Linked DNA regions of Prochlorococcus marinus str. SB. The protein of the gene in region 1 binds, or shares a complex with, the protein of each later gene. Links are inferred from orthologs where the notes say so. Each region holds a gene or a part of one and is shown on either strand. Other genes may lie near its edges.

The links. Proteins that work in one complex are often made in the same cells at the same time.
Region 2: the proteins of EV02_RS03800 (region 1) and EV02_RS04395 are in contact, whole or in part, in a cryo-EM structure (PDB 6ZJN), measured with the Thermus thermophilus proteins. The link is inferred for Prochlorococcus marinus str. SB from one-to-one orthologs. Residues at the interface, in WP_223903221.1 of Thermus thermophilus: Met26, Thr27, Asn29, Gly31, Pro32, His34; in WP_096411116.1 of Thermus thermophilus: Glu45, Ser46, Asn48, Pro50, Ala51, Gly52, Glu53.
Region 3: the proteins of EV02_RS03800 (region 1) and EV02_RS04390 are in contact, whole or in part, in a cryo-EM structure (PDB 6KHJ), measured with the Thermosynechococcus vestitus proteins. The link is inferred for Prochlorococcus marinus str. SB from one-to-one orthologs. Residues at the interface, in WP_011057128.1 of Thermosynechococcus vestitus: Pro17, His18, His19, Pro20, Ser21, Met22, Val25, Arg27, Met29, Thr31, Ile38, Asp39, Cys40, Glu41, Pro42, Val43, Ile44, Gly45, Tyr46, Leu47, His48, Arg49, Gly50, Met51, Lys53, Ile54, Asn57, Arg58, Pro65, Tyr66; in WP_011056552.1 of Thermosynechococcus vestitus: Leu46, Met47, Tyr48, Thr50, Ala51, Cys52, Phe54, Ile55, Glu56, Ala58, Ala59, Ile61, Gly62, Ser63, Arg64, Phe65, Asn76, Pro78, Thr89, Thr91, Lys93, Met94, Ala97, Leu101, Met123, Phe124, Ser126, Asp127, Ser128, Tyr129.

What each region holds. Positions count from the first base shown.
Region 1 is NZ_JNAS01000002.1:454,494-458,419, forward strand. The notes cover bases 1,143-3,926. They hold EV02_RS03800 (NAD(P)H-quinone oxidoreductase subunit H), read right to left. Parts: upstream 3,237-3,926; coding sequence 2,049-3,236; downstream 1,143-2,048. Other genes in these bases: EV02_RS03810 (AMP-binding protein), read left to right, coding at 1,143-1,583; EV02_RS03805 (acyl-CoA thioesterase), read right to left, coding at 1,587-2,039; rsmH (16S rRNA (cytosine(1402)-N(4))-methyltransferase RsmH), read left to right, coding at 3,275-3,926. Also shown: EV02_RS03815 (o-succinylbenzoate synthase), read left to right, coding at 1-387; more of EV02_RS03810, read left to right, coding at 384-1,142.
Region 2 is NZ_JNAS01000002.1:338,369-341,077, reverse strand. It holds EV02_RS04395 (NAD(P)H-quinone oxidoreductase subunit 3), read right to left. Parts: upstream 1,682-2,709; coding sequence 1,319-1,681; downstream 1-1,318. Other genes in the region: EV02_RS04405 (photosynthesis system II assembly factor Ycf48), read left to right, coding at 2,196-2,709; EV02_RS04400 (rubredoxin), read left to right, coding at 1,758-2,186; EV02_RS04390 (NADH dehydrogenase subunit K), read right to left, coding at 580-1,314; EV02_RS04385 (NAD(P)H-quinone oxidoreductase subunit J), read right to left, coding at 50-580; EV02_RS04380 (gluconeogenesis factor YvcK family protein), read left to right, coding at 1-53. UniProt on the Escherichia coli protein: NDH-1 shuttles electrons from NADH, via FMN and iron-sulfur (Fe-S) centers, to quinones in the respiratory chain. The immediate electron acceptor for the enzyme in this species is believed to be ubiquinone.
Region 3 is NZ_JNAS01000002.1:338,745-341,630, reverse strand. It holds EV02_RS04390 (NADH dehydrogenase subunit K), read right to left. Parts: upstream 1,868-2,886; coding sequence 1,133-1,867; downstream 1-1,132. Other genes in the region: EV02_RS04405 (photosynthesis system II assembly factor Ycf48), read left to right, coding at 2,749-2,886; EV02_RS04400 (rubredoxin), read left to right, coding at 2,311-2,739; EV02_RS04395 (NAD(P)H-quinone oxidoreductase subunit 3), read right to left, coding at 1,872-2,234; EV02_RS04385 (NAD(P)H-quinone oxidoreductase subunit J), read right to left, coding at 603-1,133; EV02_RS04380 (gluconeogenesis factor YvcK family protein), read left to right, coding at 1-606. UniProt on the Escherichia coli protein: NDH-1 shuttles electrons from NADH, via FMN and iron-sulfur (Fe-S) centers, to quinones in the respiratory chain. The immediate electron acceptor for the enzyme in this species is ubiquinone.

The DNA of each region.
Region 1 (3,926 bases):
GATAATAAAAATATAGATTGGTTAGAGCAACCTCTCTGTGTTGATGATATTGATGGACTAACAGAACTCAACAAAAAAATCCCTATAGCCTTAGACGAATCACTTTTAAAATTTCCAACTTTGATTGATGAGTGGAAGGGTTGGCAAATTAGAAGGCCTTCTCAAGAAAATAATCCAGTTAAACTTTTAAGAGAATTAGAAAATAAAAAAGCTTTAATATCTATAAGTACCTCATTTGAAACTGGAATAGGAAAGAGATGGCTCCATCATTTATCTTCTCTACAATTACAAGGACCAACTCCAAAAGTTCCTGGTTTAGCTATGAATAAATTCCCTAATTCGTTTCTATTTTTAAATGAAGCAAAAAAGATATGGGATCTCCTATGAAAAATAAAATTCATACTATTGAAGTTGAAAATAACGAAACTCAATCTGTAGAAAAAATTCTTGAAAAAATTAGGGAGAATAAAATTATATATGTAAAAAACAAATTTTATGAAGACGAAGATGTATTAGATTCAATTACTGAAAATGGGCCAGCAATTATCTTAAAAAGTAGTGGGAGTTCTGGAAAACCGAGACAATGTTTTCACCATTTAAATAATCTTATATTATCTGCAACTACATCAGGTCAATGGCTAATAGAGCAAGGATTTGAATTACAAAACTGCTTAATTTTAAATACTTTACCCCTGAACCATATAAGTGGATTAATGCCAATTTTTAGAAGTCAAACTTGGGGATGTCATTGTATTAATATTTCTCCGAATTTGATAAAAAAAACACGAGAACTTTTACTTTTCACAATTAAATTTAAAAAAAACAAAAAACACTTGATTACGTCATTAGTACCTACCCAATTACAAAGACTTTTAGCTCAAAAAGATGGAATTAGTTGGCTAAAAATTTTTGATCTAATTTGGGTTGGTGGAGCTTCAATTTCAGACGAAACTGCAGAACAATGTATAAAAGAAAAAATAAAATTAGCCCCTTGTTACGGCTCAACTGAAACAGCAGCAATGGTTACGAGTTTAAAACCAAAAGAATTCTTAATGGGTTTTAAAAATGTTGGAGAAATACTACCTGATACAAAAATAAGAATTAATACACAAGGATTAATCGAAATAAACTCAGCCAGAATTGGAATCGAAATAAAAGACTCTTCAAAAACTGAAAATTTCAAAAATAAAAATGGGTGGTGGCAAACAGGTGATTTAGGTGAAATTAATCAAATAAATAATTCATTATATTTAGACTTTCTTGGTAGAAGTGATAACGCTTTTAATTCTGGAGGAGAAATCGTTTTTCCAAAAGTAATTGAATCTCGATTAAATGATTTCATTATGAAAGAAAATATCCCAATTAATAAATTCAATATTTCAAAAGTGTCCGACAAATTATGGGGAAATAAAATTAAAATAATTTTGGAATATAAAGAACATACAAATCATAAAAATATTGAAAATTCATTAAATTTATTAAAAGAATTTTCTCAAAGTTGGCCTAAACATGAAAAACCTGAAAAGTGGATTGTTAAAAAAAATACCACTCCAGAAAAAATAAACTATAAATTTAAAAAATAATAATTAGCATTCTTTTAAATTTGTGCTTACATTTGAAGCCTCTATCCATCTTTCTAACTGATCGGGAAGTTCTATTTTATTTCTTGAATCAACGTCTAAAGAACAATGTATTATTTTCCCTTCTGCTGCTTTATTTCCATTTTTTATAAATAAGCTATTTACCTGGAACAAATGTGTATTAATTTTATAAGGAGCAATTTTTACTTTTAAGAAATCTCCAATTTTTATAGGCGCAAAAAAGTTGGCTTCGCAATTTACTATGGGAAAAATAATTTGACTTTTACGAATAGAAAAATCTGGAAAAATATCTTGATATGGAATTCCATAAATTTCTATACTCTCTTCCCAAGCTTCGTGCGACCATTTTAATAAGTTATGAAAATGAATTACACCTGCAGAATCACAATCACCGAATCTTACCTTCTTCTGCAATATCAACCAGTCAGCGGGTTTCATTTAAAGAACTTATCTATCAACAGATCCCATAATGACATCTATTGAGCCAAGAATTGCCATAATATCGGCGATTTTGGCACCTTTAAGAATATGAGGCAATATTTGCAGATTATTTAAATCAGCTGCTCTGATTTTAAATCTCCATGGGGTAACTTCATTATTTCCTTGAATGAATACACCTATTTCTCCTTTACCGGACTCTAATCTTGTATACAATTCTCCGTTAGGAATTTTAAAAGTTGGAGCAACCTTCTTAGCTACATATTGATAGTCCATACCAAATATTTCACTTTTCTTATCTTCAGTCGCCATTCTTTGAGCTTCCAAATTTTCTGTTGGACCTCCTGGAATCATTTTACAGGCTTGGCGAATGATACTTAGCGATTGTCTCATCTCTTCGACTCTCACTCGATATCTCGCATAACAATCACCTTCTTTTTCTGAAGCAATCTGCCAATCAAAATCGTCATAACATTCATAACTATCGACTTTCCTTAAATCCCAGGAAACTCCAGAAGCTCTAAGCATTGGCCCAGACAAAGACCAATTAATTGCCTGGTCTCTTTGTATTGTTCCCAGACCTTCAATTCTTTTTCTAAAAATTGGGTTATTAGTGATTAATTTTTCGTATTCATCAATCTTAGGTCCAAACCAGTCACAAAAGTCTATACATTTTTCTAACCATCCGTATGGAAGATCACATGCGACACCACCTATCCTAAAGAAATTATTATTTATCAACCTCTGTCCAGTAGCAGCTTCCCAAAGATCATATATCATTTCTCTTTCTCTAAAAATATAGAAAAATGGAGTTTGAGCTCCTACGTCTGCTAAAAAGGGGCCGAGCCACAAAAGATGATTAGCAATACGATTGAGTTCTAGCATTAGAACTCTGATGTAACTAGCTCTTTTAGGAACTGGAATATTAGCTAATCTTTCAGGAGCATTTACTACAATAGCTTCATAAAACATTCCTGCTGCATAATCCATTCTGCTTACATAAGGGACATACATTACATTTGTCCTATTTTCAGCTATCTTTTCCATTCCTCTATGTAAATATCCAATTACTGGCTCACAATCAATGACATTCTCACCATCAAGAGTTACAACTAACCTTAAAACCCCATGCATTGAGGGATGGTGAGGGCCAAAATTGACCACCATTGGTTCTGTTCTAGTCTCTAGCTGAGCCATTCGAAATTTAACTTCTAAATAAATCTTAGTCGAAAGTTATGCAAACTGACCTATCTGATTCATCTTTTTTCAATCATAAATCAGTTATGACAGATGAGATTATGGCTTCATTAGAGCATTACCCATTAATCCATAACAAACAACTTAAAGGAATAGACGCAACTTTAGGCGGAGGCGGGCACTCTTATCATTTATTGAGAAAATATTCTAATTTAAATATAATTGGACTTGATCAAGATCCATTCGCAAGAAAATCAGCATCAAAAAAACTTGATGAATTTAAAAATAGGCTTGATATTAGAGCTACAAATTTTGCGGATTTTATGCCAAAAGAAAAGGTTTCTTTCGTGATTGCAGATCTTGGAGTAAATAGCAACCAAATTGATGACCCTAACAGAGGATTTAGTTTCCAAAAAGATGGTCCGCTTGATATGCGCATGAATCCTTTTCTTGAGGTTGATGCAGAGAAATTAATTGAGGCTTTAAATGAAAAAGATCTAGCTAATCTAATTTATAAATATGGAGAAGAGAGATTATCAAGAAAGATTGCTAGGAAAATAAAAATGGATTTGAAGGAAAATGGGAAATATTCTGGAACAAAAGAATTAGCCTATTCTATTGCAGGCTGCTTTCCACCAAAACAAAGATATAAAAAAATACACCCAGCAACAAGAACATTTCAGGCACTAA
Region 2 (2,709 bases), 120 kb from region 1 along the record:
GACTAGCAAGAGCAGTTATGTTTATTTACCGCAAATTAAAAAAATTAAATTAATAAGCATCTTGAAGTTCATAGAAATCTGGCTGAATATAATCTTTTCGTAATGGCCATCCTCTCCAATCTTCAGGCATTAATAGTCTTTTGGGGTTGGGATGATCAATGAAATTTATTCCATACATGTCAAAAGTTTCTCTTTCTTGCCAATCACTTCCTTTGAAAATTTTATACAAACTAGGGATTGATAAATCAGAATCTCGTTTTAAGAAAACTTTTAATCTGACTTCTTTAATTTTTTCGATTTTTTGTAAATCATCAACAGTTATAAAATGGTAAAAACTAACAAGATTTTTACCTGGCCCCTCATCATATCCTCCTTGACATTGGAGATAGTTGAAACCATAACTTCTCAAGGCAGATACTGCTTCATATAAATTGTTAGGTTCCACAGAAATGTTTTCAATTCCTATGTGATCATCAGATAAAGATTGATTTGGAATTCCATCTTTAGACAAAGATTGGCTTATAAACCCTTCTTTTTCTATTGAAGTATCTGCGGATGTGGCTAAACCGTCTTTTTCCATTAATCTTCTACAGAATTAATAATTTCAGTTTTTTCGGTATTTTCCGGTAATTCGGTTATTTTTTCTTCTTTGGAGGGGGGTATTACGTTAGCTGAAGTTTTGTTTAGATATTCACCTGTATTTTCTGAGAAAACTAGATTCATTTCGTGATCAGATGTTATGTATCTGTGCGTTTGTTCTGTTTTTGTGCGCTCTAAAATTGATTCATTACCAACTTTTTTTCTTAACTTAATTACAGCATCAAAAATTGCTTCTGGTCTCGGTGGACATCCTGGGAGGTATAAATCAACTGGAATCAATTTATCAACACCTCTTACAGCAGTTGTAGAATCTGCACTGAACATCCCTCCTGTGATTGTGCAAGCACCCATTGCAATAACGTATTTTGGTTCAGGCATTTGTTCATAAAGTCTAACTAGGGCTGGAGCCATCTTCATAGTTACTGTTCCTGCAACTATTATCAAATCTGCTTGCCGTGGCGAGCTTCTAGGTACTAATCCAAATCTATCAAAATCAAATCTTGATCCGATTAAGGCGGCAAATTCTATAAAACAACAAGCTGTTCCGTAAAGGAGGGGCCATAGACTGCTTAACCTAGCCCAATTATGAAGATCGTCTAAACTTGTCAATATAATATTTTCGCTTAAATCTGTAGTAACTTGGGGCGCACCAAGAGGATTACAAGTTCCTTCTCGGATTTCTCTTATTGCTTTTGGGGATAATTGTGGTTTCAATTTTTTAACTCCATTCTAAAGCACCTTTTCTCCATGCGTATGCTAGAGCAATAACAAGTATGGCAATGAAAATCAAAGCCTCAATAAAAGCTAGTAAGCCTAGTCTATTGAATGCAACAGCCCAAGGATAAAGGAATACTGTCTCAACATCAAATATAACGAAAACTAAAGCAAACATGTAATAACGAATATTAAATTGAATCCATGCTCCTCCTATAGGCTCCATTCCGGATTCATATGTAAGTTTTCTTTCCCCTGTTCTTCCTTTTGGGGCAACGATGAGATTAGTAACTAGAGCTAATATTGGTACTGCTGCGGCAATTAGAAGGAAACCTAAAAAATATTCATAGCCAGTTAATAAAAACATCTTGAAAATTAATTTTGAATAAAAGTCGCTTAATTAAGCAAAATCTTTTAAAGTTCTTAAAGAATAATAATAAACCGTGAGTGACAACATTCAACCCGCCTCTGAGGAAAACAAAATAGTTAAAGACTTTGAGAGAGAAAACCTTTCTGAAAACTCCATAGGAGTAAATGTTGAACAACCTATTCCTAATTTAGAACAAAATAGATTTGAATGTAGAAGTTGTGGATACATTTATGATCCGTCTGAAGGAAATAAAAAATTAAACATACCTAAAAATACGCCTTTTTCAGAGCTGGATGGGAATACTTTTGCCTGCCCTGTTTGTCGAGCTGGTAAAAATTTTTATAAGGATATTGGTTCTAGAGCAAAACCTAGTGGATTTGAAGAGAATTTAGTTTATGGATTTGGATTTAATAGTTTACCTCCTGGACAAAAAAATATATTGATTTTTGGAGGGTTGGCATTTGCTGCTGCAATGTTCCTTTCTTTGTACTCTTTGCATTAATATAATTAAATGAAAAATTTTTTTACCACTATTCCTAATCTTCTCTTATCTGTAGTTCTCTGTTTTGTTTTAAGCAGTTGTTCATCTACTGGTGTCAAGATGAGTGAAAGCAGCCCATGGACAACAATTCAGTTTGAAGACCAGGCTAATGCTTTAGATGTTGATTTTATAGATGATAAACGTGGGTTTCTAGTAGGCTCAAACAGATTGATTATGGAATCTACAGATGGTGGTGAAACATGGGAAAAAAGATCATTAGATATTTCTGCTGAAGAGAATTTTCGTCTCCTAGATATAGATTTTAAAGGGGAAGAGGGATGGTTAATAGGTCAGCCTTCATTAGTTATGCATACACTTGACGCAGGAAAGAATTGGACACGTTTATCTCTGGGTAACAAATTACCAGGCCAACCATTTCTAATCACAACTGTCGATGCTGGTATTGCAGAATTGGCTACCACTGCAGGTGCTATTTATGAAACATCAGATAGTGGTGAATCATGGAATGCAAAAGTTGTAGATG
Region 3 (2,886 bases), 120 kb from region 1 along the record:
AATATTGATGTTATGTTATGGGCCGAATTAGAAGATGGTGAAAAAATTTTTGGTGAAAGCAAGATCAGTAAATCTAAAAAATTAATTTCGAGGATTGGTTACCTACCAGAAAATCCTTCAGCTCTTCCAAGTGCTCTTGAATCTATAAAAGAAGCTGATTTAATTGTTCTTGGTCCAGGAAGTCTATATACCTCTTTATTGCCTAATCTATTAGTACCAGAGATTGTGGATGCCTTATTGCAAAGTAATGCTCCTAAAATTTATATAAGTAATTTGATGACTCAGCCTGGAGAAACAGATGGGCTTGATGTCTATGAACATATCAAAGCAATAGAAAAACAACTATCAAATTTTGGAGTTAATGCTCGAATTTTTAACTCAATCTTATCTCAGATTCAATTTGAAAAGTCTCCATTAGTAGATTATTACGAAAGTAGAGGGGCAGAGCCTGTCCAATGCAATAAAGAAAAATTATTATCTGAGGGTTATTATGTTTTGCAAGCACCATTATATTCAAAAAGAATAACTCCAACCCTTAGACATGATCCTAGAAGACTAGCAAGAGCAGTTATGTTTATTTACCGCAAATTAAAAAAATTAAATTAATAAGCATCTTGAAGTTCATAGAAATCTGGCTGAATATAATCTTTTCGTAATGGCCATCCTCTCCAATCTTCAGGCATTAATAGTCTTTTGGGGTTGGGATGATCAATGAAATTTATTCCATACATGTCAAAAGTTTCTCTTTCTTGCCAATCACTTCCTTTGAAAATTTTATACAAACTAGGGATTGATAAATCAGAATCTCGTTTTAAGAAAACTTTTAATCTGACTTCTTTAATTTTTTCGATTTTTTGTAAATCATCAACAGTTATAAAATGGTAAAAACTAACAAGATTTTTACCTGGCCCCTCATCATATCCTCCTTGACATTGGAGATAGTTGAAACCATAACTTCTCAAGGCAGATACTGCTTCATATAAATTGTTAGGTTCCACAGAAATGTTTTCAATTCCTATGTGATCATCAGATAAAGATTGATTTGGAATTCCATCTTTAGACAAAGATTGGCTTATAAACCCTTCTTTTTCTATTGAAGTATCTGCGGATGTGGCTAAACCGTCTTTTTCCATTAATCTTCTACAGAATTAATAATTTCAGTTTTTTCGGTATTTTCCGGTAATTCGGTTATTTTTTCTTCTTTGGAGGGGGGTATTACGTTAGCTGAAGTTTTGTTTAGATATTCACCTGTATTTTCTGAGAAAACTAGATTCATTTCGTGATCAGATGTTATGTATCTGTGCGTTTGTTCTGTTTTTGTGCGCTCTAAAATTGATTCATTACCAACTTTTTTTCTTAACTTAATTACAGCATCAAAAATTGCTTCTGGTCTCGGTGGACATCCTGGGAGGTATAAATCAACTGGAATCAATTTATCAACACCTCTTACAGCAGTTGTAGAATCTGCACTGAACATCCCTCCTGTGATTGTGCAAGCACCCATTGCAATAACGTATTTTGGTTCAGGCATTTGTTCATAAAGTCTAACTAGGGCTGGAGCCATCTTCATAGTTACTGTTCCTGCAACTATTATCAAATCTGCTTGCCGTGGCGAGCTTCTAGGTACTAATCCAAATCTATCAAAATCAAATCTTGATCCGATTAAGGCGGCAAATTCTATAAAACAACAAGCTGTTCCGTAAAGGAGGGGCCATAGACTGCTTAACCTAGCCCAATTATGAAGATCGTCTAAACTTGTCAATATAATATTTTCGCTTAAATCTGTAGTAACTTGGGGCGCACCAAGAGGATTACAAGTTCCTTCTCGGATTTCTCTTATTGCTTTTGGGGATAATTGTGGTTTCAATTTTTTAACTCCATTCTAAAGCACCTTTTCTCCATGCGTATGCTAGAGCAATAACAAGTATGGCAATGAAAATCAAAGCCTCAATAAAAGCTAGTAAGCCTAGTCTATTGAATGCAACAGCCCAAGGATAAAGGAATACTGTCTCAACATCAAATATAACGAAAACTAAAGCAAACATGTAATAACGAATATTAAATTGAATCCATGCTCCTCCTATAGGCTCCATTCCGGATTCATATGTAAGTTTTCTTTCCCCTGTTCTTCCTTTTGGGGCAACGATGAGATTAGTAACTAGAGCTAATATTGGTACTGCTGCGGCAATTAGAAGGAAACCTAAAAAATATTCATAGCCAGTTAATAAAAACATCTTGAAAATTAATTTTGAATAAAAGTCGCTTAATTAAGCAAAATCTTTTAAAGTTCTTAAAGAATAATAATAAACCGTGAGTGACAACATTCAACCCGCCTCTGAGGAAAACAAAATAGTTAAAGACTTTGAGAGAGAAAACCTTTCTGAAAACTCCATAGGAGTAAATGTTGAACAACCTATTCCTAATTTAGAACAAAATAGATTTGAATGTAGAAGTTGTGGATACATTTATGATCCGTCTGAAGGAAATAAAAAATTAAACATACCTAAAAATACGCCTTTTTCAGAGCTGGATGGGAATACTTTTGCCTGCCCTGTTTGTCGAGCTGGTAAAAATTTTTATAAGGATATTGGTTCTAGAGCAAAACCTAGTGGATTTGAAGAGAATTTAGTTTATGGATTTGGATTTAATAGTTTACCTCCTGGACAAAAAAATATATTGATTTTTGGAGGGTTGGCATTTGCTGCTGCAATGTTCCTTTCTTTGTACTCTTTGCATTAATATAATTAAATGAAAAATTTTTTTACCACTATTCCTAATCTTCTCTTATCTGTAGTTCTCTGTTTTGTTTTAAGCAGTTGTTCATCTACTGGTGTCAAGATGAGTGAAAGCAGCCCATGGACAACAATTCAGTTTGAAGACCAGGCT